DNA from 2 places in the Fructobacillus sp. ChS1-6f1-1-27 genome. Region 2 is predicted to be linked to the other one. Evidence: predicted binding sites of a transcription regulator. Region 2 holds the regulator's gene; the other holds the start of a gene.
The links. The regulator LexA, encoded in region 2, represses DNA repair genes until DNA is damaged. The targets are predictions, from matches to a motif close to CNAACANNTGTTNG.
Positions count from the first base shown of each region.

Region 1: a site for LexA is predicted at 12,942-12,955, ahead of uvrB (excinuclease ABC subunit UvrB). Genes of this name have one in related genera too.

Region 1 is NZ_JCAOER010000010.1:14,039-29,335, reverse strand. Features, by position in the region: gene AC5162_RS05390 (sulfite exporter TauE/SafE family protein) at 26-769, opposite strand; gene AC5162_RS05385 (NUDIX domain-containing protein) at 1,195-1,695, opposite strand; gene tgt (tRNA guanosine(34) transglycosylase Tgt) at 1,823-3,040, shown strand; gene yajC (preprotein translocase subunit YajC) at 3,098-3,448, shown strand; gene AC5162_RS05370 (ABC transporter ATP-binding protein) at 3,539-5,269, shown strand; gene AC5162_RS05365 (ABC transporter ATP-binding protein) at 5,262-7,034, shown strand; gene AC5162_RS05360 (glycosyltransferase family 4 protein) at 7,161-8,390, shown strand; gene AC5162_RS05355 (LTA glycolipid anchor biosynthesis glycosyltransferase, IagA/BgsA family) at 8,392-9,465, shown strand; gene AC5162_RS05350 (lysylphosphatidylglycerol synthase transmembrane domain-containing protein) at 9,476-10,510, shown strand; gene AC5162_RS05345 (YkuJ family protein) at 10,512-10,772, shown strand; gene AC5162_RS05340 (LTA synthase family protein) at 10,794-12,908, shown strand; gene uvrB (excinuclease ABC subunit UvrB) at 13,009-15,015, shown strand; gene uvrA (excinuclease ABC subunit UvrA) at 15,104-15,297, shown strand, end outside.
Region 2 is NZ_JCAOER010000007.1:57,561-72,857, forward strand. Features, by position in the region: gene AC5162_RS04675 (zinc-binding alcohol dehydrogenase family protein) at 1-124, opposite strand, end outside; gene lepA (translation elongation factor 4) at 224-2,077, opposite strand; gene glyS (glycine--tRNA ligase subunit beta) at 2,233-4,290, opposite strand; gene glyQ (glycine--tRNA ligase subunit alpha) at 4,290-5,237, opposite strand; gene AC5162_RS04695 (DUF2130 domain-containing protein) at 5,284-6,648, opposite strand; gene frr (ribosome recycling factor) at 6,933-7,478, opposite strand; gene pyrH (UMP kinase) at 7,478-8,203, opposite strand; gene tsf (translation elongation factor Ts) at 8,296-9,180, opposite strand; gene rpsB (30S ribosomal protein S2) at 9,282-10,055, opposite strand; gene AC5162_RS04720 (GIY-YIG nuclease family protein) at 10,231-10,542, opposite strand; gene AC5162_RS04725 (tRNA1(Val) (adenine(37)-N6)-methyltransferase) at 10,568-11,332, opposite strand; gene AC5162_RS04730 (lysophospholipid acyltransferase family protein) at 11,400-12,035, shown strand; gene AC5162_RS04735 (YneF family protein) at 12,046-12,267, opposite strand; gene lexA (transcriptional repressor LexA) at 12,487-13,122, shown strand; gene AC5162_RS04745 (aspartate-semialdehyde dehydrogenase) at 13,179-14,273, opposite strand; gene thrC (threonine synthase) at 14,329-15,297, opposite strand, start outside.

The sequences.
Region 1 (15,297 bases), on a different contig from region 2:
TCCAATGGTTATTTATATAGTTTGATTAGAAAAACAACCGAATCCCAAAGTACATCACCACAAAACCGATGAAAGGGGAGAGAAACTTGTTGATTTTTTTAGGGTCGAACTGCTTGATGACGATTGGGGTCAAAACTGACCCGATAATGCCACCAAGCATGAGGAATAGCCCAGCAGTCCAGCTAATCGGGCTACCAGAAATTAAGTGGGTGGCTAGGCCAACGACCGCCAAGACCCAAAGAATATAAGTGGTTGTCCCGGTTGCCCGTACGGCTGGGAGACCGATAATCGAGAGGCCGGCAACTGTAGCAGACCCACCGGATAGACCACCAAAGCCAACCATTAAACCAGACAGGAAGCCAAAGAAGAGGGCGACCCAGTCTTGTTGCTTTTGACTTTCGCCGTGGTCTTTTTTGCGTCGGAAGTACTTAATGACAATAATGAGACCCATGACGGTTAGTAAGGTTCCGACTGAGAGGTTATAAACATTTTGGGGGATGAACTTACCAACAGCGGTTCCGATAATAATCCCAGGGATGGCCGCCAAAATTAGCTTGTTCCCGGTTTTGAGGTCCACGTTTTTCAAGCGGAGTTGGGTAATGAAACCAGAAAAGAGTGCTGGGACAGCAATCAGTAGTGAGGTGGGCACCGCGACAACGGTTGATAAGCCAAGGGTTGAGGTCAAAACGCCTAAGTAAAAGGTGGCGCCACCGCCACCAATTAAGGTCACAAAGCAGCCAATTAAAAAGCCATATAAAATCGTAATCATGGTCATCTTCTTTCTAAAGTAAAGTGAATGTTCTCAATTCACTTTACCAGTCTTTTGGCAAAATAAAAAGGACCAGTGACCTGGTCCCCTGTACTAGTCGAAAAGCCGGCAGTATGAAAAGGTAGTTGTGGTGCGACGCTGAATATTCAGCTCTATATGGAAAAGTGTTATGGATAAGTTATGAATCTGGTGACTTGGAAAGTGTCGCACCACCATTGATTGAACAAATAGAAACAGGAATCAAAGATTGTACTTTAGGGAGTCTGCCTGAATTCCTCTAGTGTTTTTATTATACCATTAATTTTAAACTTTTAAAATAAAATAAAAATAATAGACAAATATATATTAATTTTCCTATTATCTTGGTTATTTGATTTGAATTTGATCAAAAAGACTAAAAATTATTGGTGAGAAACCAACTAATTTTATTTTTTAGGGTCCCGTAACCATGGTTGGTCAGATTCTTCGTTGACCGTCAAAATTCGCTCTAACGTATCTTGGGCGGCTGGGACGAACATTTCTGGACGGGGGTTGACTGGGATAAAGCCAGCGGCCAAGGTTTCGTCACCATCCACGATGATTTCTTGGCTCGGGTCAACGAGCTTGACTTCAAAGCCCATTGAAATCGTTTCTTGGGCATCACCCCAAGAGTTCTTTTCAGTAATATGGGTGGCCATCCCAAGCATCCGGACAACCTCGACATCTAAGCCGGTTTCTTCCTTAAATTCACGGACAACCGCTTGGATTGGCGAATCGCCGTATTCCAGGTAACCACCAGGGAAACCATAACCTTTGTCGGAATCACCGCGTTTTTCTAATAAAATGGCATCGTGGTTGGCATTCCACAAAACACCGAAGGCGGAGTTAAAGATCATCCCTTCGTGACCGACCTTGGCCCGCATCCGGGCAATATAATTTTGTTCCATTGTCTAACTCGCTTTCTTTTAAACTACCCGTATCATAACACCGAAAGACCGTATCGCCTAGGCTGTAGACCGGATTTGACCTATGTTATACTAGTAGTAGAAAAATTCGCTTTAAAGTAGGTTATTTATGACAAATCAAAAAGGGGCTGTTTGGTACGAACACCTCCACACAGAAAAAGATACTGGTGCCCGTCGGGGCCGGTTACACACTCCCCATGGAACCTTTGAAACGCCGATGTTTATGCCGGTTGGAACGCAAGGCGCCGTTAAGGGTGTCAACAACAAGACCTTAAAAGAAATCGGGTCGCAGTTTATCCTGGCTAATACTTACCACCTCTGGGTCCGCCCTGGAGATGAGTTGATTGCTGAAGCTGGTGGCTTGCACAAGTATATGGGCTGGGACCAGGCAATTTTGACTGATTCTGGTGGTTTCCAGGTCTTCTCTTTGTCTGACTCACGAAAGCTAAAAGAAGAAGGGGTCACCTTCCAAAACCACGTCAACGGTGACAAAATGTTCTTATCACCGGAAGTGGCGATGCGAATTCAAAACAATTTGGGTTCGGATGTGATGATGCAGCTGGACGAAGCCATTCCATACTTTGAAACCTATGACTATGTCAAGGAATCGATGCAACGGTCGCTGCGGTGGGCTGACCGAGCTCAGCAGTACCACAAGAAGACTGATACCCAGGCCCTCTTTGGAATTGTACAAGGTGCTGGCTTTAAGGACTTGCGGACAGAGTCGGCCAAGGAATTGGTCAAATTAGACCTGCCGGGCTATGCCGTTGGTGGTCTTTCCGTTGGGGAATCTAAGAAGGAAATGAACCGGGTCTTGGACTTTACCATGCCCCTTTTGCCAGAAGACAAGCCTCGGTACTTGATGGGCGTGGCAGCCCCGGATTCGCTGATTGACAGTGTTATCCGTGGGGTTGATATGTTTGACTGCGTATTGCCAACCCGAGTCGGCCGGAAGGGAACGTTGATGACTTCCAAGGGCCGGGTCGTGATTAAGAACTCACGGTATAAGAACGACTTTTCCCCAATCGACCCCGACTTGGAATATTATTCGAAGAACCCAATCCGGTCAGAGCAGTTTGGCAACTTGGCTCAATATGACCAACCAAATTATAGCCCTTACCAAAACCTGTCGAAGTCTTACCTCCATCATTTGTTCAACGCCAATGAATTACTTGGCGCTCAAATTGCCTCTGAACACAACCTCCGTTACTTGCTCCATCTAATGGAAGAAATGCGGACGGCAATTGAAAATGACGAGTTACTCGCATTCCGCGAACGGGTCTTGGAAGACTACGGCTACAATAAGAAAAATGCCCGCTTGTTTTAAAAAATTTCTTATATTATAATAGCTTAAATTCAAAATTAATTTTAAAGGACGGCACACATGCAAAGCTTTATTCTCCCATTAGTAATTATCATCTTGATGATGTTCTGGTTGACTCGCAGCCAAAAGAAGCAACAACAAAAGCAACAATCAATGCGCTCAAACATGCAAAAGGGTGCTAAGGTTGTGACAATCGGTGGCATGCACGCTGTTGTTGACTCAATCAACGAAGAAGCCAAGACGGTTGATTTGGATGCTGAAGGGGTTATCTTGACCTTTGATTTGACAGCTATCCGTTCTGTCCAAGCTGAAGAAGCGCCAGCAGCCCCTGCTAAAGAAGAAAATACTTCAGTTGAAACCAAGGATGATGCTGAAGCAAAAGAAGAAGCAACTGACGAACAAAAAGACTAATTTGACTAGGTAAGCTAGTTAAATCATAGCCATACTCTGACCTTCCCAGCCCTTGGGAGGGTCTTTTTTACCGGCAAAAGAGGGTTTTAAATGAAATTATTATGGAAATACGCCAAGCCTTATTGGTTAAAAATGTTCATCGCGATTATCTCGGTGGTCATTATGGCCGGAGCTAGTTTACTCCAGCCCAAGTTTTTAGAAAGGATGCTGTCAGCGATTATCGCTGATGACTCCTCCAAGGTTATGACCAACGGAATCTGGCTATTGGCCTTAGCTGTCATTGGGATGGTTTCTGGAATTATTGGAACGTACTTTGCTGCCCAGGTATCCCAAGCAGTGGCGGCTGACCTCCGTTTGGCCGAATACCAAAAAATTCAAAGTTTTTCTTTGACGCAAATTCAAAAGTTCTCATCTGCTAACTTGGTGGTCCGGTTGACTAATGATATCAACCAGGTCCAGCAGTTTATGATGCAACTGTTGCAAATTATTTTGCGGGTGCCAATCTTATTTGTTGGTGCCTTAATCCTGTCAATTTGGACGATGCCGAAGTTCTGGTGGATCATGGTTCTGATGGTAGTCGCTATGCTCTTGGTTTCCAGCCAGATTTTTGGCAAAATGGGTGGGTTATTCCGCAAGTTCCAAGGCTTACTGGACAAGAATAATACGATTACCCAGGAAAACTTGGCGGCCGTTCGGGTGGTCAAGTCCTTTAACCAGGAAGGGCAAGAAGAAGAAACCTTTGCTGATGCAACCAAGGAATTGACCGACTTAAACCGGAAGATTGCTTATAACTTTTCGCTATTGATGCCCCTATACATGCTGATTTCCTATATCGCGATTGCTGGGGCCTTGCTCTTGGTTGGTCAATCAATCGTGAAGAACCCAGCTGACCTGGCTAAGATTACGCCCTTTATTAACTACCTGAACCAACTCCTTTTTGCCTTGATCATGATGGGGATGGTTTCAAACATGGCCTCGCGTGGACTGGTTTCCTTAAAGCGAATTAGTGCCGTGATGGCTGAACCTGATACGATTGACTACCAAAGTCAGGCGACAGGTCAGGGTGCTGCCTTGGCGGGAGCCATTTCAGTCCAAGACTTATCTTTCCAATACCCAAACGATGAGAAGGAGGTCTTGAAAGACTTGACCTTCGACTTGGCTGCTGGCCAAACCTTAGGGGTGGTCGGCTCGACCGGTTCGGGAAAGTCAACCTTGGCCATGCTTTTGTCTCGTTTGTATAACCCCAGTGAAGGAACGGTGGCCTTTGATGGTCAAGACCTCCAAGATTTAAACCAAACGACCTTACACGATAACCTAGCAGTGGTCTTGCAAAAGCCAGTTCTGTTTACCGGAACAATCCGGGAAAACTTAGCAATGGGTCGGCCGGATGCAACCGAAGCAGAACTCAAAACGGCCTTGGCCCAAGCTCAAGCCAGTGAATTCGTTGACAAATATGATGACGGCTTTGACCATGAAATTTCAGAGCGATCATCGAACTTGTCTGGTGGACAAAAGCAACGGCTGTCTTTGGCCCGGGCTTTGGTTAAGCGGCCTAAGATTTTGATCTTAGACGATGCTACCTCAGCCTTGGACGCCCGGTCAGAGCGCCTAGTCCAAGAAGTGTTGGCGGACGGCTTTGCCCAGACAACCAAGGTTATTATCGCTGAAAAGATTGCCTCGATTGTCCATGCCGATAAGATTTTAGTCTTAGAAGATGGTCAGATGGCTGGCTTTGGTTCGCACGAAGAGCTCTTAAGAACTTCTGCGACCTACCAAGAAATTTTCCAGAGTCAAGCAGAAAAGGAGGTAGCTGATGTCTAAGTTTGGCGAAGCAATTGGTTACTTTTTTGACCACTTAAAAACTTATTGGCGTGGCTTAATCATTGCCCTCACCTTTGCCTTTGTTAGTACCTATACGCAAATCAAGGCCCCGCTTTATATGGGAGATGCCGTTACGGATTTGAGCCGGTACTTGAAGGCTTACTTTACACCGGGCGCTCATGCATCCTTGCACGACTTTTACATGGCCGTCTTTGGGATGGTGATGTTTTATGTTTTGACTGAAATTGCGATTTTGATTTCAAGCTTGCTCACGGCTCGGATTTCTTCAGATTCTGTTGGATCAATGCGCCGGGGTCTCTTTGGCAAGTTGCAAAGAATGCCTGTTAAGTACTTTGACAGTCACCAGGATGGTAAGGTATTATCACTCTTTACTTCTGACTTGGATAACATTTTTAATGCGATGAACCAGGCCGTTTTCCAGGTGATTTCACAGGTGATGCTTTTTGTCGGCATTATCTGGATGATGTTTGCCAAATCAGCGACGATGGCCTGGGTGACTGTGGCCCTGAGCCCGGTTGCGATTATCCTGGCCCTTTCGATTACCCGCTATGCCCGCAAGCAAATCAACCGCCAGCAACAAGCAACTTCTGACTTGAACGGTTATATTAATGAGCAGTTGGCTGGACAAACGGTTTTGCTGTCTGAGGGGCAGCAGGCTAAGTCAATTGACGGCATGAAGCCCTTTAACGAAAAAGTTCAAGTTGCCAGTCAAAAAGGTCAATTCTATGGTGGCTTGCTCCGGCAGTTAATGCAAGGATTCTCCTTGCTGAACCTAGCCGTTGTGATCTTCTTTGGCTCCTGGTTAGTTTTGCATAATGGGATGGACCGGGCGACCGGTCTTGGCTTGATTGTTGTCTTTGTTAACTACTCACAGCAATACTTCCAACCAATCACGCAAATCACGACGATTTACAATTCCTTGCAGTTAGCCATGACCGGTGCCCACCGGATTCGTCAGGTCGAGGCAGAAGCTGATGAAGTTAACCAGGGTGTTAAGCAGACTAGTCCTTTACAAAAAGGGGTAAAACTGTCCCATGTCGACTTTGCCTACCAACCCGACCGGCCAATCTTAAAGGATGTTTCAATTGATGTTCAAAAGGGGCAAATGGTGGCCTTGGTTGGCCCAACCGGGTCTGGAAAGACAACGGTGATGAACTTGTTGAACCGGTTCTACGACCTATCAGCTGGTGAAATTACCTATGATGGGACTAAACTCCAAGACTTTGACCTCCAGTCACTACGTGACCGGGTCGGGATTGTTTTGCAGGAATCAGTGGTCTTTTCAAAGTCCATTTTGGATAACATCCGCTATGGTAAGCCAGAAGCAAGCTTAGAAGAAGTTGTGGCTGCGGCTAAGCAGGCCCGAATTCATGACTTTATCATGTCTTTGCCTGACCAGTATGATACAAAGATCACCCCGGAAAAGGACCTCTTCTCAAGTGGTCAGAAGCAATTGCTTTCAATTGCCCGGACTATTTTGACAGATCCGGACTTGTTGATTTTGGATGAAGCTACCTCCAACGTTGATACAGTGACGGAAGCTAAAATTCAAGAAGCAATGGAAAATGTGATGGCCGGCCGGACTTCATTTGTGATTGCCCACCGTTTGAAGACCATCTTGTCTGCTGACCAGATTGTGGTTTTGAAGGATGGGCAAGTGATTGAACGCGGGTCGCACCATGAATTGTTGGACCAAGATGGCTTTTATGCCGAATTGTATAATAACCAAATGGTTTTTGAATAAGCTAAAAAGCACAAACAGCCGACTATCAAATAGTTCGGCTGTTTGTGCTTGAAAATGGAAGCAAAACCAAGAAAATGTTATACTAGTAGTACTATAATTTTCGTTTAAGAGACTTTGGAGATTCCCATGAAAATTGGCATATTCACCGATACTTACTTTCCCCAAGTATCTGGAGTCGCAACTTCAATTCAAACTTTAAAAAATGCGTTAGAAGACCAAGGCCACTTGGTCTATATTTTTACGACCACTGATCCCAAGGTCGCCAAAGATGCCCATGAAGAACGGATTTACCGTTTTTCTTCAATGCCTTACTTTGGCTTTAAAGACCGGCGGCTGACTTTCCGGGGCTTGATTCGGGCGGTTGAAATTGCCAAGGAATTAGAATTAGACATTATCCATACCCAAACGGAGTTTTCACTGGGATTGATGGGGAAGTACGTGGCCCGGCGGTTAAAACTGCCAATTATTCACACTTACCATACGCAATACGAGGACTATACCCACTATGTGGCCCGGGGCATGTTGCTCAAGCCCGGGGCAATTTCACACTTGATGAAGTCTTATTTAAAAGGGATGGACGGGGTGATTGCGCCGTCTGAAAGTGTCCACGAAAGCTTGGTTAGTTATGGGGTTGATTTGCCAATGCCAATTATCCCAACGGGAATTGCCATTAAAAAGTCAACGGACCACCAAAACTTACGGGCTAAATTAGGCTTGAAAGATGACCAACCGGTCGTCTTGTCACTGGGCCGGTTGGCCTTTGAAAAGAACGTAACGATGACGATTTCTGGCTTTTCAGAACTCTTGCAAACCATTCCAGATGCCCGCTTAATTATTGCTGGTGATGGACCGGCCAAGAAGTCCTTGGAAGAACAGGTTGAAGACCTTGAACTCCAAGAATCGATTATCTTTACCGGAATGGTTAACCACGATGAGGTTGCCGACTACTACCGGATGGCCAACGTCTTTGTTTCTTCATCTGATACGGAAACGCAGGGCTTGACTTTTATTGAGTCTTTGGCCGCCGATACCCCCTTTGTCGCCATCCATTCACCGTACTTGGATGACTTGGTAACGAGTCAGGCGATCGGGACTTTAGTCGATGACTATGATGGCTTTTTGGCTGCCACGATTTATTACTTACAACATGAACAAACACAAGCAGAGGATGACACCCGTCAAGCAGCGGTTAAAAACGTTGATGCGACTACCTTTGCCAACCGGGTCATGACCTTTTATGACCAGGTGATTGAAGATTACCACCATGACGATGATGGGGATGATTCTGACCAGCTAAACGATGAGGAAGTTGGTTACTTGAAGCGCTTCTTGCGCAACCCCTTTAGGAGAAATTAACTTGAAGGTCCTACTTTACTTTGAAAATCAAAACTTGATTGCCAAGTCTGGGATTGGCCGGGCGCTGCGCTTGCAAAGCGAGGCCTTGGCACCAATCGACGATGTGACTGTCACAACTGACCCAAAGTGTCAGGACTATGATGTTTTGCATATTAACACCTACGGGGTAAAGTCGATGTATATGGTCAAAAAGGCCCACAAGATGGGCAAGAAGGTGATTTACCACGCCCATTCGACCTATGAAGACTTCCGGAACTCTTTTTTTGCTTCCAACTTAATTGCGCCCTTTTATAAGAAGTACTTGGTGGCCTTGTATAGCCAAGCTGACGCTTTGTTTACGCCAACCCCTTATTCTAAGTCGCTGTTGGAAGGATACGGCTTAACACAGCCAATCTACCCGGTGTCAAATGGCATTCGCTTGACCAAGTATGAACGTGATGAAAGCAAGGTCCAGGCCTTTAAGGATTACTTTGACATCCAAGAGGGCCAAAAGGTGGTTATTTCCGTGGGGCTCTTCTTCGAGCGCAAGGGCATCTTTGACTTTATTGAATTGGCCCACCGCCACCCAGAAATTACTTTTATCTGGTTCGGCCATACGAACCCTAAAATTTTGCCAAAAAAGGTCCGGCAAGTGGTCTTCGGGGACCATCCTAAAAATCTGATTTTCCCTGGCTATATTGATGGGGATGTTATCCTGGGAGCCTTCGCTGGGGCAGACTTATTCCTTTATCCTTCATATGAAGAAACCGAAGGGATTGTCGTCTTAGAAGCCTTGGCTTCTCACCAAAATATTTTACTTCGAGACATTCCGGTGTATAATTCTTGGTTAAAGGACGGAGAAACAGCTTATTTGGCATCCGACCTTGAAGACTTCGACTTGCAAATGCAAGCTATCTTGGCCAAGCAAAAGCCTGATTTAACGGCGGCTGGCTTTGAAGTCGCAAAAGAACGTGACCTGTATAAGGTCGGTGAGACTCTTTATGAAGTTTACCAAGCGGTTTTAAATAATAGCACCATCTCTGACTTTGGTCAGTCTGGTGCTAAAAAGCCGGCGTGGTCTGGTTCAGAGTCCTAAGGAAAGCTTGATGAAATCGAGAAGAAACCAGCTGTCAGCTCTCTTAGTTGTTTTACTAACGGGACTGACAGTCTATTATTTAACAAAAGAATTAGCGGGCAAGGGGACCCAGCTGAAACACGCCTTAAAGGTTTTGGACTGGCGGTTCTTGCTAGCAGCCTTTTTGATGATGGTCCTCTCTTTAATTTTAGAGGCCTTTGCTACGCGAGCCTTGCTGAGTGAAGAAGATCGGAAAATCACTACGTGGGGGACCTTGATCCGAGTGCCATTGTTAAACCAATTGGGGACAGGGCTAACCCCCTTTGCCTCTGGTGGGCAACCAGCCCAACTTTACGCCTTAACTCGTGGTAAAATTGAAACTGGTCGGGCTTTATCGGTGACTTTGATGAAGTTTTTGGTCTATCAAATTGTGGTCGTCTTGTTCTTTATTGTTGGCTACATTTCGGCTGAGTCCTTTATCTACCAGCACGTGGCCTCGGCCTTTGCCACCTTTATTCCCTTTGCAATTTTAATTCACGCTACGGTCATCTTCGGCCTCTTGCTAGTGATGTTTTGGCCGGCACTAAGCTTGAAATTCGTTGACTGGAGTGCTAAATTAGCAAGTAAGTTTTGGCAGCCTGCTCGTGTCGAGCGGCTTGTCGCCGGAATTGAAGCAAAGGTCAATAACTTTCACGAAGAATCACGGCGGGTAGCACGGTCTGCTAAGTCATTATCGGTTGCGACCGTTTATACGGCCCTACAGTTGATGGCTTTGTACATCGTGCCTTACTTCGTGATTCGGGCTTTTGGTTATGGGTCAACCAACCCTTGGCTGATTTTAACCATGAACATCATGATTGTGATGGTGATTTCGCTCTTCCCAATTCCTGGTGGGGTTGGTGGTGCTGAGTTATCATTCCAATTGTTGTTCACGCCCTTTGTTAAGAAGTCCGCGACCTTGATCCTTGTGATTTTAATTTGGCGGTTGATTACCTATTACTTTTGCTTATTTGCCGGAATTATTGCTTATATTATTCCGGACAAGAAGAATCCAAAGGTAGGATGAAATGGCTGATTTCGACAATCCAAGTACCTTACAATCGATTTTAAACCGGCTGGATGCCATGAAAAAGGCGAGTGACCAACGGTTCCAAGTCCGACGGTTTGACTCCTTTGGGGTTGAGGTCTTGAAAGTTACTTACGACCAGGAAAACCAGGTCTGGACGATTGAAGAACACCGGCTAGAAAAGCAGTACCAGTTTGATGACATCGACTTAGTGGCAATCGAAATTTACGACTTGTTGCGCGATGTTCAGCTAACTTTTTAATTTTTTTGTGAGGAACTCATTATGTTAGCTCGTCTAAAAGACGCTTTAAACCCGAAAAACCTTTGGAAACAAATTAAGTTGAACCGGTCTTCATGGACTGGGATTACTGGCTTTTTTGTTTTAAATTTGGTCTTAGTTTGGTTAAAGACCTACGTTAACTATCTCTTTAACTTTTCCCTTGGGGCTGAAGGCCCTATCCAACAATTCTTGTTGGTCTTAAACCCAATTCCAACGGCAATTATTTTGCTAGGAATTGCCCTGTATTTCCGTGGCCGCTGGGCTTATGTTTTGGCCTGGGTGATGAACTTAATTCAAACGATTTGGCTCTTTGCTAACATTTTGTACTACCGGGAATTTTCCGACTTCTTGTCGATGGGAATCCTTGGTTCTGGGTCATCAACTGGCAATAACCTGGGCAAGTCAATTGTGGCGATTATCCGCCCAACCGATTTCTTAGTATACCTCGACTTGATTGTTTTGGCAGTCGTCTTGATTTTCAAGTTCTGGCCAATTGATAAAAAGGGCATCCAAAAGCGCTATGCGATTTTGACCACTTTCTTGGGAATTGCCTTGATGTTAGTTGACTTCGGGGTTGCCTCTGTTGACCGGTCTGGCTTGTTGACTCGTTCATTTGATAATAACTATATTGTTAAGTACTTAGGACTTAATGAATATGCGGCGTATAATGCCTGGCAAACAAAGAACCAGTCGGATTCACGAAAGGAAGCCAAGGCTTCTGATTTGACGAAGGTTCAAGACTTTATCAATGAAAATAAGATCCCGGTGAATGCTTCTTATACTGGAACTGAAAAGGGCAAGAACGTGATTGTCATTCACTTGGAGTCCTTCCAACAGTTCTTGATTGATTATAAGGTTGATGGACAAGAAGTAACGCCAAACTTGAACGCCTTCTACCATGACCAAAATACGCTTTCATTTGACAACTTCTACAACGAAGTTGGTCAAGGAAAGACCTCTGATGCCGAAATGATGCAGGAAAACTCATTGTACGGTTTGTCAACTGGTTCTGCGATGACCAAGTATGGTACTAGCAACACCTTTGAATCAATGGCTGCTATTTTGGGCCAGCAGGGTTATACTTCTGCCGCCTTCCACGGTGATGTGCCAACTTTCTGGAACCGAAATAACGCTTATAAGTCCTTTGGTTATGACTACTTCTTCTCGAAGAATTACTTTAAGGATGCCGACAAGGCTAGTTATAACGTTGGTTATGGGATGAAGGATAAGATTTTCTTGCAAGATACTGCCCAGTACCTTGAACAGTTACCACAGCCGTTCTATGCCAAGTTGATTACGGTGACAAACCACTATCCATATGACTTGGATAAGCAAAACATTTCCTTCCCATCAACCAACACAGGTGACAGTACTGTCGATGGTTACGTACAAACTGCCCATTACTTGGACCAAGCCTTTGGTGAGTTGATGAACTACATGAAGAAGTCAGGCTTGTATGATAACTCTGTCTTCGTCTTGTACGGGGACCACTATGGTATTTCTGAAAACCATAAGGCTGCAATTGCCAAGTTGCTTGGTAAGAGTACCGTAACGAACTATGACTTGGCTCAGTTCCAAAAGGTGCCATTTATGATTCACGCTACCAACTTGGCTGGTGGTGTTAACCACACTTATGGTGGTGAAATTGACATGATGCCAACCTTGTTGAACTTGTTAGGGGTTTCAACTGATGGTATGACCCTCTTCGGCCATGATTTGCTATCAACCCAAAACCCACAAGTCGTTGCCTTCCGTGATGGTGACTGGGTCACATCAACTTATACCAAGTATAAGAATAAGTACTATAACACCAGTACCGGTAAGGAAGTTTCAATGGATGGTAACCCAGCCTTGAAGGCCTTTGCCGCCCGGATACAAAACTACGTTAATAACTCGTTGACTTACTCTGATAAGGTGATTACGGGTGACTTGCTCCGCTTTGATAAGGACCGCTTGAACTATCACAAGATTGACAAGAGTTCTTACAATTACCAAAAGAGCATCGCCTTGGCTGCCTTGAAGAAGGCTCAAAAGTCCAACCCAACTTCAATCTTGGCGTTGAACGGTGGCCACTCAACGGTTAGTGATTACGTCACTGACGCCCCAGAATTAAAGTAAATAACAAATGAAAATCGGACCATGTTAGCAAATAGAACATGTGTTCGATTTTTGTTATAATAGAAATAAATGATTTGTGCCAGTCAAGGAGGATGTTTACATGACACCAAATAAGGATAAGACCTTCGAGGTTGTTTCGAAGTACCAACCGACTGGTGATCAACCCAATGCGATTAATAAACTTGTCACCGGCCTAAAAAATGGTGAAAAGGAGCAGGTCTTGCTCGGGGCCACCGGGACTGGAAAGACATTTACGATTTCGAATGTGATTGCCCAAAATAATAAGCCAACCTTGGTCTTGTCCCACAATAAGACTTTGGCCGGCCAGCTTTACTCTGAATTAAAGGAATTCTTCCCCAATAACGCGGTCGAATACTTCGTTTCATACTATGATTACTACCAGCCGGAAGCCTATGTGCCTTCGTCTGATACCTTTATTGAAAAGGATTCATCGATTAACGATGAAATTGACCAGTTGCGAAACTCAGCGACTTCGTCACTATTTGAACGCAACGATACAATCGTTGTTGCTTCTGTTTCTTCTATCTTTGGTTTGGGTGACCCCCACCAGTACCAAGACCACGTAATTTCTTTGCGGGTTGGTAACGAGTATGGCCGGAACCAGTTGATGCACGACTTAATTGACGTCCAGTTTACTCGCAACGATATTGACTTCCAGCGTGGGACTTTCCGCGTCCGTGGTGATGTAATTGAAATTTTCCCGGCATCGCAAGATGAATTTGCCATGCGGGTTGAGTTTTTTGGTGATGAAATTGACCGAATTCGCCAAATTAACGCCTTAACGGGCCAAATCGTTTCCGAGCGTGACTATGTTGCCATCTTCCCAGCTAAGCACTTTATGACCGATGATGACCGGATGCAAACGGCTTTAGACGGTATCCGTGGTGAAATGGAAGAGCAAGTTAAGAAGTTTGAAAGCGAAGGTAAGTTGCTGGAGGCCCAGCGATTGAAGCAGCGGACTGAATACGATCTGGCAATGCTCAACGAAATGGGCTTTACTTCCGGTATTGAAAACTATTCCCGTTGGATGGACGGCCGTAAAGAGGGTGAAGCACCCTTTACGCTGCTCGACTTCTTCCCCGATGACTTTTTGATTGTTGTTGATGAAAGTCATGTGACGATGCCACAAGTTCGTGGAATGTATAACGGTGACCGAGCCCGGAAACAGACGCTGGTTGACTATGGCTTCCGTCTGCCATCTGCCTTGGATAACCGGCCACTTCGGTTGCCAGAGTTTGAAGACCATGTTCACCAGATTGTTTATATGTCGGCCACGCCTGGTGACTATGAATTAGAACGGGTTCCTAAAAAGGATGTTGTTGAACAAATTATCCGTCCAACTGGCTTGCTAGACCCTGAAATTGAAGTTCGGCCAGTGATGGGCCAGATTGATGACCTGGTTGGTGAAATTAATAAGCGGGTAGAAAAGGATGAACGGGTCTTCATCACCACTTTGACCAAACGGATGTCAGAAGACTTGACCGATTACCTAAAGGATGTCGGCATCAAGGTTGCTTATTTGCACTCTGATATTAAAACTTTGGAGCGAACCGCAATTATCCGCGACCTGCGTTTAGGTAAGTATGACGTCTTGGTCGGAATTAACCTGTTGCGGGAAGGAATTGATGTTCCTGAGACTTCTTTGGTTGCGATTTTGGATGCCGATAAGGAAGGATTCTTGCGGAACCCTCGGTCGTTGATTCAAACGATTGGTCGGGCCGCTCGAAACCAAAATGGACACGTGATTATGTATGCCGATAAGATCACCAAGGCGATGCAAGAAGCAATCGATGAGACTGCCCGCCGTCGTGAGATTCAGATGGCTTATAACAAAGAGCACGGCATTACCCCTAAGACGATTAAGAAGGAAGTCCGGGACTTAATCCGGGCTTCAAAGGCCGCCGAAGAGGCTGAAACGGTTGATTTGACGGCAGTTGACTTTGCTGACTTGCCAAAGTCAGACCAGACGGATATCTTGGAAAACTTGGCCAACCAGATGCGTGCTGCGGCCAAGGGACTTGACTTTGAAACCGCCGCCAAGGTCCGTGATAATATTATGAAATTGAAGAAACAGGCTGGCCGCTAAAACGGTTCGTTTAATGGCCTAGAGGTCGACGATTCGTTGGCTTTGTGGCAAATTAGCTAGTTTTGTTTGGAAAATAAAAGAGGAGCCAATGGCAAAAGATAAAATTGAAATTCGTGGGGCTCGAGCCCACAACTTAAAAAATATTGACGTTGATATCCCCAAGGATGCGCTGACGGTTGTGACTGGTTTGTCAGGGTCTGGGAAGTCTTCTTTGGCCTTTGATACTCTCTATGCCGAAGGGCAGCGACGCTATGTTGAATCTTTGTCATCATACGCCCGCCA
Region 2 (15,297 bases):
TTGGTACCTCTCGGTGGATAAAAGCATCTGGTTCCTTCAAGGAACCATTCCGAATGACGCCAACCGCATCCATTTTTGGCCGAAAATGGTCAACAAAGTTTTGAAAAACATTTTTTAATGACATTAAAAATCCCTCTTCACGAATAACTCTAGTTACAGGTTATTCTAAACTTGTGTCGGACTATTTTCAAATATGTGAATCACGTTTCAAAGTGACTTCTTCTTAATTACCCCGAGCGTACTTTTCATCCTCGTCGGTCTTCAAGACCGCCATAAAGGCTTCTTGTGGAACGGTAACGGTTCCAACCGCCTTCATCCGAGCCTTCCCACGCTTTTGCTTGTCTAACAACTTTGCCCGGCGGTCAGGGTCACCGGTGTGAATTTTCGAGGTAACATCCTTCCGGTAAGCCTTAATATTCGTCCGAGCTAAAATCTTGTTTCCGATGGCCGCTTGAACTGGGATTTCGAAGTTTTGCCGTGGAATAATTTCCTTTAGCTTAGACGTAATAATCCGACCACGTTCTGCCGCAAAATCACGGTGAACAATAAAGGATAAGGCATCAACCTTTTCAGAGTTTAACAAGATATCAATCTTAACCAAGTTGGCAGGTCGGTAACCAGCTAACTCGTAGTCCAAGGAAGCATACCCCCGCGTAGAAGACTTTAGCTTATCGAAGAAATTAAAGATAATTTCTGACAATGGCAAGTAGTATTTGACGTTGACTCGGTTCTCATCCAAGTATTCCATCGTGTCAAATTCGCCCCGTTTACGCTGGGCAAGTTCCATCACTGCCCCAACATACTCGTTTGGTACCATGATATTACCATGGATATAGGGTTCTTGGATTTCTTTAATTTGCTGAGATTCTGGTAATTCAGACGGGTTTTCGATCATCAAGGTTTCATTATCAACCGTCGTGACTTCATAAGTAACTGATGGTGCAGTCGTTACCAAGTCTAAGTCAAATTCACGTTCCAACCGTTCCTGGATAACATCCATGTGCAAAAGGCCCAAAAAACCAACCCGGTAACCAAAGCCCAAGGCTTGCGACGTTTCTGGTTCAAAAGTCAAAGCCGCATCGTTTAATTGCAACTTTTCCAAGGCTTCCCGCAAATCACCGTACTTAGCATTGTCAGCTGGATACAATCCGGAATATACCATCGGCGTCATTGGTTGGTAACCGGGCAATGGTTCGTCAGCTGGATTATCAACCAAGGTCACCGTATCACCCGAATGAGTAGTTTGAATATCTTTAATCGAAGCAGTCAAATAGCCGACATCGCCAGCCATCAGGTAATCACGTTTTTGGGCATCAGGAGACATCACCCCAACTTCCGTGACCTCGTATTCTGCGCCGGTGTTCATCATTCGAACCTTATCACCGGGCTTCACCACCCCTTCTCGGACCCGGATGTTGACCACTACCCCACGGTAGGCATCGTACTGAGAATCAAAAATCAAGGCTCGCAAAGGTGCTTTCAAATCCCCATCAGGTGCTGGAAAGTCCGAAACGATCCGTTCCAGTAATTCTGGAATTCCGATGCCTTGCTTGGCAGAAACTAAGACCGCATCTTCGGCATCCAAGCCAATCACATCTTCAATTTCCCCCTTCACCTTATCAGGGTCAGCAGCAGGCAAATCAATCTTATTGATAACTGGCAGAATTTCAAGGTCGTTTTCAATTGCCAAATAAACGTTAGCCAGGGTCTGAGCCTCAACTCCTTGGGCAGCATCAACCACCAAGATTGCCCCCTCAGCCGCAGCCAAAGACCGAGAAACTTCATAAGAAAAATCAACGTGTCCAGGGGTGTCAATCAAGTGAAAAATATAGTTTTCACCATCATTGGCCTTGTAGTGGACCTCAACGGCATTCAATTTAATCGTGATACCACGTTCCCGCTCCAAGTCCATCGTATCCAAGAGCTGGTTTTGCATATCGCGTTCAGCGACCGTTTCAGTTTGTTCCAAAATCCGGTCGGCAATTGTCGACTTTCCGTGGTCAATATGGGCCACAATCGAAAAGTTACGAATGTGTTTCTGCCGTTTTTTTAGTTCTTCAAGCGTTAAATCTGCCATTAATGTCCTACTTCTTAAAGTGATTTCTTACCCTCTATTTTACAGGAATTTCCCCCGTAACAAAACTGTTTTATTAAAACGAAGGTGATTTCAAGCAAAAAGGATGGTAAAGTCCAATTCACCATCCTTTTATATAAGTATGCTTATAATAGTCTTTATTTGATAACGATTTGTTCAATATCACCCAAACCAGCAATCAATTTATTCAAAGCCGTCAATTGAGCGTAACGGTTGTTCTTGACCGCCTTCTTTGGATCATTAACCAAAGTGTTGTCAAAGTAGTCAGCGATTGGTTTTTGCAAGGCAGCCAGAGCCTGGTACAAAGCTTCTGCTCCCTGGTCTTCCAACTTAGCTAAGTCCAAATCAGCACTTGCTTCATACAAGGCCTTTTCTTGGTCATTAGCCAATAGATCGGCCTTTACGGCTGCCTCAACTGGTTCCTTAGCTGCCAAGCGACTAACTCGTGACAAGGCTTCCATCACATCACGGAAGTTGTCGTCCTTAGCATGGCTAGCCAAAACGTTAGTCCGGTCCAAAACATAGACCATATCACCATCGTGAACATCAGCCGTTCCAGCTGAAACAATGTCAGAACGGATGCCATCATCAGCCGCCAACTTCCGGACCCGGTCCGTCAAGAATGAAATGATTTGAGCCAAGTCTGTATCGGCCACTGCCTGGTTTTGATTCTTAAACCCAGCCAAAACATCCGCTAAGTTCAAGTGCCAATCATGAGCTGCCAATGTCCGAACAACACCGGTTGCCGCCCGACGGAGTCCATAAGGGTCATTGGCACCCGATGGGATCAAGTCCGCGGCAAAGAAGGTCACAATTGAATCTAATTTGTCAGCAATCGCCAAAATTGCCCCAACCTTTGACTGGGCCACTTCGCCGGTAGCAGAAGTTGGCAAGTAGTGTTCCAAAATCGCATGGGCAACAGCATCGTTTTCGCCAAAGAGCTTAGCGTAGTGTTCACCCATCACCCCTTGTAACTCGTCAAATTCACCAACCATACCAGTCATCAAATCAAACTTGTAGATTTCAGTTGCCCGGTTCAAGTCAGATAGTTCGTCAAAAGACAAGCCCAAGGCCTGTCCTAACTGACCGGCCAAACCACGGACACGGCCCATATGTTCGTAAACCGTTCCAATCTTTTCATGGAAGACCAACTTTTGAACCCGGTCCATGTAGTCGCTAATTGATTTTTGCTGGTCTTCTTGGTAGAAGAAAACGGCATCTTCAAGGCGGGCAACCAAGACCTTTTCGTTTCCGGCAATGACATTGTCCAGATTGTCTTCATTTCCATTTCGAACAGATAAGAAGTGTGGTAACAATTGACCATCTTCATCGGTCACAAAGAAGAACCGTTGGTGGTCACGCATTGACGTAATCAAGACTTCCTTTGGCAAATCAAGGTACTTGTCGGCAAAGTTACCAGCAAAGGCAGTTGGCCATTCAACAATGTTGTTAACTTCTTCAAGCAAGTCCTGGGCATGGTCAGTCGACAAGTCCAAGTGCCAGCTTTGGTCCTTAGCAATCTTTTCCAACTGAGCCTGGATGGTTTGCTTTCGCTTGTCAGCATCCACCACTACAAAGGCCTGGTTCAAGTCAGCTTCATAGCTAGTTGCTGACTTAACTTCAACGTTTTCAGTTGATAAGAAACGGTGCCCACGAGTGTGGTTACCAGTCCTAACATCCAAAACGGTAAAGTCAACGACTTGACTATCAAGCATCGCCACTAACCAACGGATTGGTCGAATATAAGAAAAGCGGTGGTTTCCCCACTTCATATAGGTTGAAAAGGTCATCTTTTCAACCACTTCTTCTCCCAACTTAGCCAAAATTTCACCGGCGGGCACCCCAGCAATTTCTGTCTTAGCCCAGAGGTAACCATCTTTTTCAATCAGGGCTTCTGGAGTCGTCTTTTGACCGCGGGCAAATCCCTGAGCGGCCTTTGACCAGTCACCATTATCGTCTTTAGCCCGGTCAACAGAAGGACCACGCTTCTCTTCTTCAACAGCCTGTGACCCGTCAGCCAAGTCTGTTAATTGCACGGCAAGGCGGCGTGGCGTTGAGAAGGGCTTGATTTGCCCGTAGTCCAAGCGCTGGTCTTTCAAGAAGTCAGTGACCCGGTCAACTAACTGCTTTTCAGAACTCGTCACTAAATGGGCTGGCATTTCTTCCAAACCAATTTCTAAAATAAAGTCTGCCATTAGTCTTGGTCCTCCTTTTTCGCATACTTACCATTCTTACCAAGGTACTTTTCACGAAGTTCTTCATCCTTCAAAAGCGGGAATCCGAGCTTGGCCCGTTCTTCGATAAAGACTTTTGACACTTGACGGGCCATTGTCCGAATCCGGTGCAAGTAGCCAGCTCGTTCTGTGACAGAAACTGTTCCACGGGCATCCAATAAGTTAAAAGTATGTGAAGACTTCAAAATATAGTCATAGGCTGGATGAACCAAGCCAAGGTCCAAGTTATGTTGGGCTTCTTTTTCAAAGTCATCAAAGTGCTTTAAGAGCATTTCCTGGTTTGATTCTTCAAAGGCATACTTTGAGTGTTCGAATTCTGGTTCCTTGAAGATGTCGCCATACAAGACCCCATGGCCCCACTCCAAGTCGTAAACCGTTGGTACGTCTTGGATATAAGAAGCCAACCGTTCCAAGCCATAGGTAATTTCGGCCGTCACGGAATCAACTTCGATTCCACCAACCTGCTGGAAGTAAGTAAACTGAGTAACTTCCATCCCATCAAGCCAAACTTCCCAGCCAATTCCAGCAGCTCCCATTGAAGGGTTCTCCCAGTTATCTTCGACAAAGCGGATATCGTGTTCTAATGGCTTAATTCCCATGGCTTCTAATGATGCCAAATACAATTCTTGAATATTGTCAGGCGATGGCTTCATGACCACTTGGAACTGGTGGTGCTGGAACAAGCGGTTAGGATTATCGCCATACCGGCCATCAGCTGGCCGCCGTGATGGCTGCACATAAGCAGCCTTCCAAGGTTCTGGGCCATTCGCCCGTAAAAAGGTATAGGGGCTTTGGGTCCCTGCCCCAACTTCTGTATCATATGCCTGCATCAAGTTGGCCCCGTTCCCGGCCCAAAACTCCTGTAGCGTCAAAATAATGTCTTGTACTGATAGTTTTTCACTGGACATAGTTTTTTTCCTTTACTTAAATCTGAAATATCACGGTCAATTTTTCTTAAGAATCATCACCTGATTGACCTGCTGGTTCATCTAGGGCAGCAAACTTACCCTGCATGGTGGGATTACCCTTGGTTAACCGCTTAACTGAGAGGTCATCTAACTTATTGTTAGCCAAGCGGAGTTGGTTTTCAGAAGTCGTCAATGACTTTTTAACATTTTCCATCTGACTAATAGCCCGGTCAATCTGGTCAATTGCCTTTTGAAAATTATTGGAATAAGAGGTGTAATTCTTAGCAAACTTGGTCTTAAAATCATTGATATTATTCTCAAAGTTAGTAATATCAATGTTTTGGTTTCGTTCTTCTGCCAATGCCTTCTTATAATCCAAAGAATCTAATGCGGCATTTCTTAGCAAACCAATGAAATGCACAAAGAACTGGGGCCGGATCACATACATCTTGGGATAATTTGGGACCTGAACAATCCCTGTATTGTAATAGTCATTATCCGATTCAAGTAGTGAAACCAAGACGGCGTACTCCGTTTTCTTCTCTCGCCGGTCTTTGTCCAGTTCCTTGAAGAAGTCTTCATTTTTATGCTTACTTTGCGTCTGGTCAGCTTCATTTTTCATATCAAACATGATTGAGATAAACTCAACATCGTCTTGGTAGTCTCGGAAAATAAAGTCGCCCTTTGAGCCCGACTCCTTCGACACCTCGTTATCCTTTTCAAAATAAGCATTTGGAAAGGCATAGGGACGAATTTTATTGAATTCCTGGTGGGCATAGACTTCTAGGCTTTCGCCAATTTCTTTGGTTGATTGCTTAGCCTTAAAATCTTTATAAAATTCAACTTCCTTTTGCGCCGCCTGCAGTTGAGCATCATAATCGGACTTGACCTTAGCCAAAGCCAATTCTTGGTCCCGGTCTTGGTTTTTAACCTGGTTTTGTAAGTTCGCCAAGTCTCTTTCAAGTTGCTGACTCTTTTCAGCTTGCTGGTCTTTTTCGGCTTGAAAATCAGCTTGAAGAGTCTCCTTTTGCTTAACTAAAGCTAATTCTTGACTACTAGCCTGCTGGTCTTTTAAGCTGTTTAATTCAGCCGTTAAACTTGCTAATTGCTTTTCCAGTTCACTTTCTTTAACCCGGGCTTTTTCCAAAACCTTAGCTTTGGATTGTTCAACCACCAAGTCAGACTTTTGTCGCTCTTGGTCCAGTTGCACTGCTAATAGTTTTTCTTGTTCCTTAGCAAACTCATCTTTTGCTTTAGCAACCTTTTGCTCAATTGCCGTTTGAACAGCCTGACCCAGTTGACTAACATCAACTTGCTGTTCATCCTTTAAGTCAAGTATGTCACCGGCTTGGCCGGCTTCGTTTAACACTAGGACTGTTTCTGATTCTAAGTGATACTTTAACTTTGCCATTGCACAACCTCCTTTTCTGACAAAAAAACGCCCGTAAGCACGCCTAATGTCAAGAATCTGACACCAGGACGCTTACGCGCGGTTCCACCTGATTTCCAAAGGGCAAGCCCTTTGACACTTTCACGTTCAGCACTCGCCGGTTTCCAAGCCGGGTCACGGTGTTGAATAATCTAAAGATATTATCCCTTTTTTGAAAGTAAAAAGCAAGAAAAATTAATAACAAAAAAGCACACTCACATAGTAGTAAGTGTGCTTATCAAATATTAATTATTAAACTAAGAACTTTAAATCGTCAACAATTCTTCTTCTTTTTCCGCTGCGATGTCATCAATCGCCTTGGTATTTTCATCCGTCAACTTCTGAACTTGGTCTTCGGCATCATGGACTTGGTCTTCTGTCATGTCGTCATCTTTTTTGATGGCATCCATTGCATCACGACGGACGTTACGAACAGCAACCTTTGCCTTTTCAGCTTCAGCCTTCACTTCTTTAACCAATTCCTTACGACGTTCTTCTGTCATTTGTGGAATAGCCAAGCGGACAAGGTTACCGTCAGAAGCTGGGTTCAAGCCCAAGTCAGACATGTTAATGGCTGTCACAATCGCTTCCAAAGCATTCTTGTCAAAGGGTGTAATCAAAAGCATCCGTGCTTCTGGTACCGAAATTGAGGCAACCTGGTTCAATGGAACCATTGCTCCGTAGTATTCCACCTCTACTCGGTCAAGGATTCGAGGATTTGCCCGACCAGTTCGAATTTCTGCTAATTCACGGCGCAAGGCATCTTGGGCCCCGTGCATCCGTTCTTTTGTACTCGTTAAATCAAAAGCCATTATTTTTCTCCAGTCACAGTGGTTCCGATGGCTTCACCCTTAATCACCCGTTGAATGTTACCGGGTTGGTTTAAGTTGAAGACAACCAGTGGCATGTTATTTTCCATTGAAAGTGATGAGGCCGTTGAGTCCATCACCTTCAAACCTTTTTGAATAATATCCAAGTGCGTCAAAGTTTCAAACTTTTTGGCATCTGGGTTTGTCTTAGGGTCCGCATTATAAACCCCATCAACGCCGTTTTTAGCCATCAAAATCGCATCAGCATTGATTTCATTAGCACGCAAAGCTGCTGTTGTATCTGTTGAGAAGTATGGTGAACCAACCCCAGCGGCAAAGATAACAATTCGTCCCTTTTCCAAATGACGGATTGCCCGACCACGGATATAAGGCTCAGCGATTTGTTGCATCGTAATCGCCGTTTGGACGCGGGTACCAACACCGGCACGTTCCAAAGCATCCTGCAAAACTAAGGCATTCATGGTCGTCCCAAGCATACCAGTATAGTCCGCCCGTGACCGTTCCATTCCAACCTTTGAAGCTGGTTCGCCACGCCACAAGTTACCCCCACCAACAACGATGGCGATTTCAGTGCCCATATCATGAACAGCCTTAATTTCTTGTGCGATTTGTGCGACAGTGTCCAAGTCAATTCCTTGACCTTTTTCACCTGCTAGAGCTTCGCCTGATAGTTTCATCAAGACGCGTTTGTATTTTGTATCCGTCATGGTTCCCCTCTTTTCTTACTATCCATTATAGCAAATTTCAAAAGATTTCCGTAAAAAAAGCGCCCAATTTATTGGACACTTTTGAGTAAAAATTAGTTGTTGATTTGCTTAGCAACTTCTTCTGCCAAGTTTGTCGTTTGCTTTTCGATTCCTTCACCAACTTGGTAACGGACAAATGACTTAACCGTCATGTTGTTATCAGCAACGAAGTCAGCAACCTTTTGGTCACCATTCTTAACGAAGTCTTGGTCAAGCAAAGTGATGTCAGCCAAGAACTTCTTGATCCGGCCTTCAACCATCTTTTCCTTGATGTTGTCAGGCTTACCGTTCAAGTCTTCAGATTGCAACTGAACTTCCTTTTCCTTGGCAACAACATCAGCAGGAACTTCTGCATCTGACACATATTGTGGGGCGATGGCTGCGATGTGCATGGCAACGTCACGGGCTGCGTCGGCGTTTGAACCAGTCAAAACAGCCAAAGCAGAGATTGAACCACCCATGTGTGAGTAACCGCCGAAGACTTCGTCAGCTGACTTGTCGGCAGTTGCGAAACGACGCAAAGTAATCTTTTCACCAGTAATCTGTGAAACGTTGATAATCTTGTCGTTAACAGTCCGGTCTTCTTCACCAACAACAGGCAAAGCAAGGGCTGCTTCAACATCAGCAGGTTGCTTTTCCAAAATTGTCTTTGTAACAGCAACCAACAAGTCGTTGAATTCCTTGTTACCAGCAACGAAATCAGTTTCTGAGTTCAATTCGATGATGGCAGCCTTGTCACCTTCAGTCATAACATAAGTCATTCCTTCAGCAGCAACACGGTCGCCCTTCTTAGCGGCCTTTGCCATTCCCTTTTCACGCAACAAGTCGATGGCCTTGTCGATGTCACCATCAGCTTCAACCAAAGCCTTCTTGGCATCCATCATTCCAACAGATGTCTTATCACGTAATTCCTTAACTAACTTTGCAGTAACAGCCATGAAAATGCTCCTTTTAGCTTTTCTTTTATAATCTAGCAAATAAAAAGCCGCCCAGCGTCCCAAGCAGGTCCACCGGAACGGCAAATCAGATAAATAATCGCTTAGTTGTTCTTTTCAACAATTTCAGTGATTTCTTCGATTGATTCAGTGTTTTCGTCGCCTTCGATGAATGCATCTTCAGCAGCGTTATCTTGGCCTTGACGACCTTCGATAACAGCATCAGCCATCTTAGCAGTGATCAAACGGATGGCACGGATAGCATCATCGTTTGCAGGAATCTTAACGTCAACATCATCAGGGTTGGCGTTCGTGTCAATCATAGCTACAACAGGAATGTTGAGCATGTTGGCTTCCTTAACGGCGATTTCTTCCTTCTTAGGATCAACAACAAACAAAACATCTGGTAAGTCTTGCATGTCTTCGATACCACCCAAGAACTTTTCCAACTTTTCGCGTTGCTTGTTCAACAAGACAACTTCCTTCTTAGGCAAACGTTCGAAAGTACCGTCTTCGGCCATTGCCTTCAAGTCCTTCAAGCGCTTAACACGAGTCTTGATTGTGTTCCAGTTAGTCAAAGTTCCACCCAACCAACGGTGGTTGATGTAGAATTGACCAGCGCGTGATGCTTCTTCTGCAATTGCATCTGAAGCTTGCTTCTTAGTACCAACAAACAAGATGTTAGCGCCATCAGCTGAAGCGTTACGCATAAAGTTGTAAGCTTCATCAATCAACTTAACAGTCTTTTGCAAGTCAATGATGTGAATGCCGTTACGTTCCGTAAAGATGAACGGTGCCATCTTTGGATCCCAACGACGAGTTTGGTGTCCGAAGTGAACTCCTGCTTCAAGGAGTTCTTTCATAGTAATAACTGCCATTTTGGCCTCCTAGGTTTATCCTCCGGTAAATTCTTGGTTCGCACTGACATTTGCATGCACCTGTACGTTCTCGTTTACCGTGTGTATTTGCGTTGCTTTCACAACAAGAAATATTTTACTAGATAAAAAGGCTAAAAGCAAGCCTATCTAGCAACTTTTAGCCCTTTTATTCAATTTATTTTCGCCCCGCTTGGTGACCCTGCCAAATTGCTGGGTCAATCCCCCGGTCCACTAAGAACTTTTCCTTTTGAACCCGGGACAAGTGCTTAAAGGTGGCCTCAGCAGAAAGGGCATCATGTTTACTATCAAAGGTGTCATAGTAAATCAGTTGCAAGGGGTGGCGAGACTTTACCCGGGTGAACTTAGCCCCCTTACCCGCCTGGTGGGTTTTAAACCGCCTTTTAGCATCATCTGAGAAGCCACCATAAAAGTACCCATCCGCCGTATATAAAACGTAAAAATCATATGTTTTTTCGCTATCAGCCACAATCTTCCTCTATAAAATAGTCAATTTATAATGTCCAAGGCTTACCATATAAAATTTCTTGAACCTGGTCAGTGTATTGGTCGTCTTTTGTATAGGCCACAATCGGTGGTAAGATTCGAACACCACCGGTTTTACCAGCCTTAATTGCTTCAACTAAAACCATATTCGCCTCACGACCAGCTTTGCCATAGACAAACTGAATTCTTTTTACCATTAATTTTCGAGCTGCTAAGGCCGCCATAATGTCTGCCAGCCGTTCCGGCCGGTGGACTAAGTAAAACTTACCATTATTTTTCAATAATTTATTGGCAACCTGAGCTAGACCAGGTAAGTCAATCGCAATTTCATGCCTGGCTAGCTGGTAGTGTCGGTCTAAATTTTGCTTAGTGGTCTCATTGGTCGCAAAGTATGGCGGGTTACACAAGACCGTATCAACCGAACCGGGCTTGATTTCTGAAAAGACGTCTTTCATGTCTCTATTAATGACTGCAACCCGGTCTTCCAGTTGGTTTAACAAGACCGACCGCTCTGCCATTTTTGCCAAGTCTTCTTGTAACTCAACCAGCTTAACCTGACCGGTAACCTTCTTAGCATAAAAAAGGCCAATCGCACCAGTCCCGGCACCAAGGTCAACCGACAACCCTCGTCCTTTTTGCTTTGGCTTAGCGAAATACGCCAGTAAAACGGCGTCAAGGGAATAAGCGAACATATCTGGATTTTGAATAATTTGAACGTTTTGTGATGGCAAACCATCAAGTCGTTCGCCAGGTTGTAAGTTAATTGCTGTCATTGAATTTGCCTTTGAAATGATTTATCAGTAAAATTATTAGGTTAAGTGAATTTGAAAGGACAAGCAGATGTTATTTTACCGCTTTATCCGCGTCTTTACCGTTTCCTTTGTCGCCATTATTAATGGCCGAGTAACGTACATGCACAAAGACCGGATGCCAAAAGATGATAACTTCGTTTTGGTTGGCCCACACCGGACATGGTGGGATCCCGTTTGGTACGCAATGGCCGCCTACCCTAAGAAGTTTATCTTTATGGCCAAAAAAGAATTATTTAAAAACCGTGCTTTGCGGAAGTTAATCGTGTCATTGGGAGCCTTTCCCGTTGACCGTGGTAACGTTGGGATGGAAACCTTAAAGCACCCAATTAACGAACTGAAAAACGGTAACCGGTCATTGATTATGTTTCCAACCGGGTCACGGCATTCACAAAAGTTGAAGTCTGGTTCAATCTTGATTGCTAAGCTATCAAAGAAGCCAATCGTGCCAGCCGTTTACCAGGGACCAGTGAAGTTTTCTGACCTATTTAAACGCAATAATACCACAATTAATTTTGGTGAACCAATCAAAATTGACCCAAAGGCCCGGTTAACGGACGAAGTAATCGCTGAATATAACGAAAAAATTCAACAAGCCTTTGACCAATTAGATCAAGAAGTTAACCCTGACTGGGTTTACGTTGATCCAAAAAAGCAAAAAAAATAAGCCATCCGGCTTATTTTTTTTGTGTTTTTTGACTCTGGGCCTTCATCTGGCTCATCATCTGGTTCAACTTCTTCTGTGATGGCTTTTGTCCCATCGACATCATCATTGACTTCATCATTTCTTCTGAAATGGGTGGGTTCTTAGCCAAGTATGACTTCATAGTAAAGCGGGCCAAAAAGAACCCTCCAACCAATCCGACAACCAAGGCCAAAATTCCAACTAATACCAACATGGCAGTCTCCTTTTGTTACGAAAATCTATAAGACATTATAGCATACAAAAGCCTTCTTTTAACTTTCTTTTAACCCAAGTTTTGAATCATTTGCACTCATTTCGTCTAAAAGTAAAAATGTTTAAGCTATCTTAAGAAAATCTTACGAACATTTGTTTGCTTTTAGCGAAATTTTTCGCTAAGATAAACGTAGTATTAAGAGGCAGGAAGTACATACATATGGCAAGTTCGGACTCAAAACAAATACAAGTACTACGGTTCATCCACGAATACCAATCTTCAAACGGATTGCCACCTACTATTCGCGAAATTGGTGAAGCCGTTGGCCTGTCATCATCATCAACCATTCATGGTCATGTGGCCCGTTTGATTAAAAACGGCTACTTGGAGAAAAAGGGAGTTGGAACCAAGGCCCGTGCCATTGAAGTAACCGACGAAGGACTTGAAATCTTGGGTGTTTCTTCAAACGCTGGTAAGATTCCTGTCCTGGGCCTTGTCACCGCCGGCCAACCAATCCTAGCTGTTGAGCAAGAAGCAACCGAGTTCTTCCCTATTCCTGAAAACTTGATTCCATATGACGGCGACCTCTTCATGTTAAACGTTCGCGGTGAGTCAATGATCAACATCGGTATTCTAGATGGCGACAAAGTGATTGTCCGTCGCCAACAAACAGCCGACAACGGTGATATTGTTGTTGCCATGAACGAAGACAACGAAGCAACCGTTAAGCGCTTCTTCCAAGAAGGTGGCCACTACCGCCTTCAACCGGAAAACGATACGATGGCACCCATCATTTTGGATTCTGTTTCAATTCTTGGAAAAGTTGTTTCCCTTTACCGAGATGCCATTTATTAAATTAACAAATGAAAAAGGCGTTGCCTGCTGGCAACGCCTTTTTACTGTCTAATTTTTTATTTGGCAAAAGTTGAATCAGTTGGAACTTGGACCAAATCCATTGAAACCAACCGTTCAGCAATTTCAACCGTATTCCAAGCAGCCCCCTTCAACAGGTTGTCTGAAACAACCCAGAGGTGGAAAGCCCCCTTGTTTTCCAAGTCCGGACGGATACGACCCACAAAGGTTTCCCGCCGTCCTTCAGCTTCAATTGGCTGTGGGTAGGTTTGAGTACTTGGATCATCTTGCAAGACAACCTGGTCAGCAGCAGCCAGAGTCTTTCGCAAATCATCAGCTGTTGCACTTTCATCACCAGTATCAATGTAGACACTTTCACCATGACCAATCATAACGGGTACTCGAACAGCCGTTCCAGTTACCTTGATGTCTTTGGCGTCCTTATCACCCAGGATAATTTTTTTCGTTTCATGGATCATCTTGTATTCTTCGTGGGTGTAACCCTCATCTTCGAAGACGTCAATTTGTGGCAATAAGTTAAAGGCCAATGGGTAATGTTTCTTATCACCCTTCACTGGCAAGACATGGGCTAAGTTATGCATATCTTCACCAAGTAACTTAGCTTGGGCTTCTGCCAAAACTTCGTCCATGGCCGCCTTACCAGCACCAGAAGCGGCTTGGTAAGTCGAAATAATCACCTGGTCCAAACCATACTTTTCGTAAAGAGGGTTCAAGGCGACTACCAACTGAATCGTTGAGCAATTAGGGTTAGCAATAATTCCTTGGTGGTCCTTTAAGGCCTGTGAGTTAACTTCTGGCACAACCAAAGGTACTTCATCGTTCATCCGCCAAAATGATGAATTGTCAACAACTACAGCCCCCGCTTTGACAGCCATTGGTGCAAACTTCTTTGAAGTCGCCCCACCAGCAGAGGCCAATACCAAATCAACCCCTTCAAATGATTTCGCCGTTGCCTCTTCAACAACCAGTTCCCCATCATTGAAGGGCACCTTCTGACCGGCCGACCGGGCAGAGGCCAAAGCCTTCACTTCACCAAATGGAATTGTTGATTGAGCCAACTGGTCCAAAATTCGGCGGCCAACTGCCCCGGTCGCACCTAAGACGGCAACATTATAAGTTTGGTTTTCTGACATGATTTATTCTCCTTCATTCTCTTTTATTTTCTAAACAAGTGTAACCACTAACACATCAGTACTTTTGAAAAGCGGTCATAATTTCTGATTGAATTTGACTGGCTTTAATAACTTGTTTATGCCGGACTGGTCGGTCAAAGAGTGTTTTCACTGGTTCAGGTTCCAAAACCCCCGTTTTTTCTGCCAAAGCATTCAAGCCACCTTTACCAGGGACAACTTCCTCACCCAAGGCTTCCAAGACGGTCTGTGGGAACTTGTATGGACTAGCCGTGGCAGCCAAGAGGGTCTGATATCCGTCATCTTGGTACTGGTGAACACCGACAGCGGTATGTGGATCAAGCAAGTAACCGTCTTTTTCAAAAGTTGTTTTAACCGTCTCTTGGACCGTTTGCTCATCCGTCCAACCTGCTGAAAATTTACCAAGCTTAGCAAACGTATCAGCCGGTAGTTGGTAAGTCCCCTTCTCAGCCAAGTCTGCCATTTGACTAGCCACCGCTTCGGTATCCCGGTCAGAAGCAAAGTAGAGTAACCTTTCCAAATTAGAAGAAACCAAAATATCCATTGCTGGCGCGTTGGTAACTTTAAAATCACGGTTACGATCGTACTTACCTGTTTCAAAGAATTCGGTCAAAACGTTGTTTTCATTTGAAGCAACGGTGAACCGGTGAACTGGGAGACCAATTTGACTCGCATAATAAGCTGCTAACATATTACCGAAGTTACCGGTTGGCACCAAAATATCAATTTCTTCACCGCCCTTAATTTGGCCAGTTTCAATTAAATGACCATAACCATAGAAGTAATAAACAATCTGCGGTACCAGGCGACCAATGTTGATTGAATTAGCTGAGGAGATTTGAATATTTTGCTCATCTAAGAAATCTGCAAAGTGTTCATCACCTAACAGCGCTTTAACCGCCCGTTGGGCATCATCAAAGTTTCCTTTTAATCCGAGCACATGTGCATTCTTACCTGGCTCTGATACCATCTGTTGACGTTGAATGTCTGAGACACCAACTTCTGG